Regions from separate parts of the Kitasatospora sp. NPDC057965 genome, predicted to be linked through region 2. Evidence: riboswitches for the same ligand, from Rfam matches in the RefSeq annotation. Region 2 holds a riboswitch; the other holds the start of a gene.
The links. A riboswitch is a leader RNA that binds a small molecule or an ion and turns the genes downstream of it on or off. The one in region 2 is predicted to bind S-adenosylmethionine.
Positions count from the first base shown of each region.

Region 1: another riboswitch for S-adenosylmethionine. It lies ahead of ACFVVU_RS28490 (aminotransferase class V-fold PLP-dependent enzyme); the one in region 2 lies ahead of thrC (threonine synthase).

Region 1 covers NZ_JBHVPZ010000025.1:77,017-79,402, forward strand. The annotation lists gene trpD (anthranilate phosphoribosyltransferase) at 1-719, shown strand, start outside; SAM riboswitch class IV at 827-944, shown strand; gene ACFVVU_RS28490 (aminotransferase class V-fold PLP-dependent enzyme) at 996-2,360, shown strand; gene ACFVVU_RS28495 (Lrp/AsnC ligand binding domain-containing protein) at 2,377-2,386, opposite strand, start outside.
Region 2 covers NZ_JBHVPZ010000018.1:186,410-188,795, reverse strand. The annotation lists gene ACFVVU_RS24125 (glucosyl-3-phosphoglycerate synthase) at 1-913, opposite strand, end outside; SAM riboswitch class I at 1,088-1,219, shown strand; gene thrC (threonine synthase) at 1,236-2,386, shown strand, end outside.

The sequences.
Region 1 (2,386 bases), on a different contig from region 2:
GCGCCAAGGTGGTCAAGCACGGCAACCGGGCCGCCTCCTCGGCGAGCGGCTCCTCGGACGTGCTGGAGAAGCTGGGCATCAGCCTGAACCTGCGCCCGCGCCGGGTCGCCGAGATCGCCGAGGAGGTCGGGCTCACCTTCTGCTTCGCGGCCACCTTCCACCCCTCGATGCGGTACGCCGGTCCGGCCCGCAGCGAACTCGGGGTGCCGACCGCCTTCAACATCCTCGGCCCGCTCACCAACCCGGCCCGGGTGACCTCGCACGCCATCGGCTGTTTCGACACCCGCCTCGCCGGGCTGATCGCCGGGGTGCTGGCGCAGCGCGGTGCCGGCGCGCTGGTCTTCCGGGGCGACGACGGGCTGGACGAACTCACCATCACCACCACCTCGCGGGTCTGGATCGTCCGGGACGGCGCCGTCACCGAGACCACCTTCGACCCGCGCGAGGTCGGCATCGAGCCGGTCGGCATCGAGGCGCTGCGCGGCGGGGACCCGTCGTACAACGCGGAGGTCGCGCGCCGGCTGCTGGCCGGGGAGCACGGGCCGGTGCGCGACGCGGTGCTGCTGAACTCGGCGGCCGCGCTGGTGGCACTGGAGCTGACCGGCGCGCCGCTCGCCGAGCAGCTCGGGACAGCCATGCGGCGCACCGCCGCGGCCATCGACTCCGGCGCGGCGGGCGATCTGCTGAAGCACTGGTCGGAGGCCACCGCCCGGCCGTGACGCGGTGGTCGGGGCCCGGGGGAGCGCCCTCCCCCGGGCCCCTCCGGCTGTCCGGGATGCGGACTCCTGTTTGACCGCGGGACGGACGCGACCTAGAGTCTTCGCCAGGTCATGAGCGACAGCGTCAAGCCCCAGCTGGCTGTCCGGCAACCCTCCGTCCGTGGCGGGGTGCCCTGGGTGAGGACCGGGTCACGTGGCGCATCGTCCGCGTGGCAAGCGCGGACGCCGGACCGACAGCACTCCCGGGGTCCCTGACCCGTACAGGAGTGCATCCTCATGTCCGTCGGCACCTCTCTCTGCGCCCCCCTCGCCGTCCTCGGCCACGACGTCCAGGTCCCGCTCGCCAACGGTGACAAGGTCGGCTACGCGGCGCTCGACTACGCGGCCAGCTCCCCGGCGCTCCAGCGGGTCTGGGACGACGTCGCCGCCTACGCCCCGTACTACGGCAGCGTGCACCGCGGCGCCGGCTACCTGTCGCAGCTCTCCACCGACCTGTTCGAGCAGAGCCGCCGCACCGTCACCGAGTTCCTCGACCTGCGCGAGGGCGACCAGGTGGTCTTCACCCGCGCCACCACCGACTCGCTCAACCTGCTGGCCGGCGCCGTCCCGGCGGGGACGCAGGTGTTCGCCTTCGAGACCGAGCACCACGCCTCGCTGCTGCCCTGGGCGCACGCCGGTCTGCCCGTCACCTACCTGCGCGCCCCCCGCTCGCACGCCGAGGCGGTCGAGGCCTTCGACGCCGCGCTGGCCGCCTCGCCCGAGGGCCCGAAGCTGCTCTGCGTCACCGGCGCCTCCAACGTCACCGGTGAGCTCTGGCCGGTCGCCGAGCTGACCCGCACCGCCCACCGGCACGGTGCCCGGGTGGTGCTGGACGCCGCGCAGCTGGCCCCGCACCACCGGGTCTCGGTGCGCGAGCTGGACGTCGACTGGATCGCCTTCTCCGGCCACAAGCTGTACGCGCCGTTCGGCGCCGGGGTGCTGGCCGGCCGGGCCGACTGGCTGGACGCGGCCGACCCGTACCTGGCCGGGGGCGGCGCCACCCGCACGGTGGCCCGGGAGGCCGACGGCTCGGTGGCCGTGCAGTGGCACACCGGCCCGGCCCGGCACGAGGCCGGCTCGCCCAACGTCATCGGCGCCTACGCCATCGCCTCGGCCTGCCGGGCGCTCACCGAGGCCGGGTTCGACGCGCTGGAGGCCCGTGAGCGCGCGCTGGTCGCGCGGCTGAAGGCCGGGCTGGCCGAGATCCCCGAGGTCCGGGTGCTGAACCTGTTCGGCGCGGACTCGGACCGGGTGGGCGTGCTCTCCTTCGTCGTCCGGGGCTGGAACAGCTCGCACTTCTCGGCCGCGCTGTCCGCCGAGTACGGCATCGGGGTGCGCGACGGCCTGTTCTGCGCCCACCCGCTGGTCCGCACGCTGCTCGGCGACGAGGAGGCCGCGCCCTCGGAGTGCGGCGCGCCGGAGCCCTCGCTGCCCGGCGAGCGCAGCCTGAACGCGATCCGGGTGAGCTTCGGCGCGGGCACCCCGGACGAGCACGTGGACCGGTTCCTGACCGCCGTCCGCGAGCTGGTCACGGACGGCGCGGCCTGGACCTACCGCAACGAGGGCGGCCGCTGCGTCGCGGACACCCGCCGGGAGGGCTGAGGCCCCGCCGACGGCGCTACTCGTCC
Region 2 (2,386 bases):
GGTCGCGGGTGAACTGGGTGAGCCGGGGGTGGAGCAGGTCGGCGGAGGCCTTGAGCCGGTGGGTGCGGTCGAGCCGTTCCAGCGCGGTGCGGTAGATGGTGGCGGCCATCCGGCCGAGCGCCTGGCCGTCCTGGTGCCGGTGGTGGCGCACGCCGACGTCCACCTGGGCGAGCGCGTCCAGGCCGGCCGTCTCCAGCGCGTCGACCAGCAGGCCGAGTTCGACTCCGTAGCCGGTGGGGAAGGGCAGCCGTTCGAGCAGCGAGCGCCGGGCCGCGTACTCGCCGCCGAGCGGCTGGACGAAACCGGCGAGTTCCGGCCAGTGCAGGTTGAGCAGCGGGCGGGCGACCAGCTCGGTGACCCGGCCGCCGCCGGCCGGTACGACCGCCCCGTCGGTCTCCAGCGGCCGGTCGTACATCGCCTTGACCAGCTGGATGTCCGGTTCGGTGAGCAGCGGGCCGATGATGCCGGAGACCAGGGCGGGGTCGAATTCGCGCAGGTCGGCGTCCACGAAGCAGACGATCTCGCCGCGGGTGACCAGCAGCGAGCGCCAGAGCACCTCGCCCTTGCCGGGGGCGGCGGGTATCCGGGGCAGGATCGCGTCGCGGTGGACGACGGTGGCACCGGCCTCGGCGGCGACCGCGGCGGTGGCGTCGGCGGAGCCGGAGTCGACCACCACCAGCTCGTCGACCAGCGGCAGCCGCTCCATCAGCTCGCGGCGGATGACCCGGACGATCTCGCCGACGGTGGCCTCCTCGTCCAGCGCGGGCAGCACCACGCTGACCGTGCCGGCCGGGCCGAGCGCGCGCTTGGCCGCCGGCAGCGTGTGCACCGGGCGGTCGGCCGCGCTCCACGAGCGCCGGCGCAGCCAGGACGCCGTCTCGGGGAGGAGCTCGGGGGTCGGTTCGGCGGGCACGGTGCGCTCCTCGGCGGGGTCGGGTGCGGGGGTCGGGTACGGGGCCTGGTGGGACGGGGCATCTCGCGTGGCGGACGGTGCCGTTCGGGGTTGACGCCTTCGGATACAGTCTTCGTACAGCGGTCGGACCTTCGCACGCCGGGGTCACCGCTGAGCAGGACCACAACTTCACAGAGCTCATCCAGAGGGACTGAGGGAACGGCCCGTTGACGTCCCGGCAACCTTCTCGCACGGTCGGCTTCGAGCCCCGGCGGGACAGGTGCCAATTCCGGCCCGGGCGCGACCGCGTCACGGGGAAGATGAGGAGAGAGGCCTCGCCACCATGGCTATCGACACCGCCGTACCCGTCACCGTTGACCTCGGCCCCGCCGCCCAGCTGTCCTGTCGGGAGTGCGGCACCAAGTTCCCGCTCGGTCCCAGCTTCGCGTGCCTGGAGTGCTTCGGCCCGCTGGAGATCGCCTACGACTTCGGCAGCGAGGGCGCCGAGGAGCTGCGCAAGCGGATCGAGGCCGGTCCCGCGTCGATCTGGCGCTACGCGCCGCTGCTGCCGGTGCCCGCGGACGTCGCGGGCAAGCCGAACCTGAACCCGGGCTGGACCCCGCTGGTGAAGGCCGACAACCTGGGCCGCGAGCTCGGCTTCACCGCCCAGCTGCACGTCAAGGACGACTCCGGCAACCCGACCCACTCCTTCAAGGACCGCGTGGTGGCCTGCGCGATCGAGGCGGCCCGCGCGTTCGGCTACACCACGCTCTCCTGCTCCTCGACCGGCAACCTGGCCGGCGCGGTGGGCGCGGCGGCGGCCCGGGCGGGCTTCCGGTCCTGCGTGTTCATCCCGCACGACCTGGAGCAGGGCAAGGTCGTGATGGCCGGGGTGTACGGCGGCGAGCTGGTCGGCATCGAGGGCAACTACGACGACGTGAACCGGTTCTGCTCGGAGCTGATCGGCGACCCGGCCGGCGAGGGCTGGGGCTTCGTCAACGTCAACCTGCGGCCGTACTACGGCGAGGGCTCCAAGACGCTCGCCTACGAGATCTGCGAGCAGCTCGGCTGGCGGCTGCCGGAGCAGATCGTGATCCCGATCGCCTCGGGCTCGCAGCTCACCAAGATCGACAAGGGTCTGCAGGAGCTGATCAAGCTCGGCCTGGTCGAGGACCGGCCGTACCGGATCTTCGGCGCCCAGGCGGCGGGCTGCTCGCCGGTCTCGGCCGCGTTCAAGGCCGGCCACGACGTGATCCGGCCGGTCAAGCCGGACACCATCGCCAAGTCGCTGGCGATCGGCAACCCGGCCGACGGCCCGTACGTGCTGGACATCGCCCGGCGCACCGGCGGCGCGGTGGAGGACGTGACGGACGAGGAGGTCGTGGCCGCGATCCGGCTGCTGGCCCGCACCGAGGGCATCTTCGCGGAGACCGCGGGCGGCGTGACCATCGGCGTGCTCAAGAAGCTGGTCGAGACCGGGCAGCTGGACCCGTC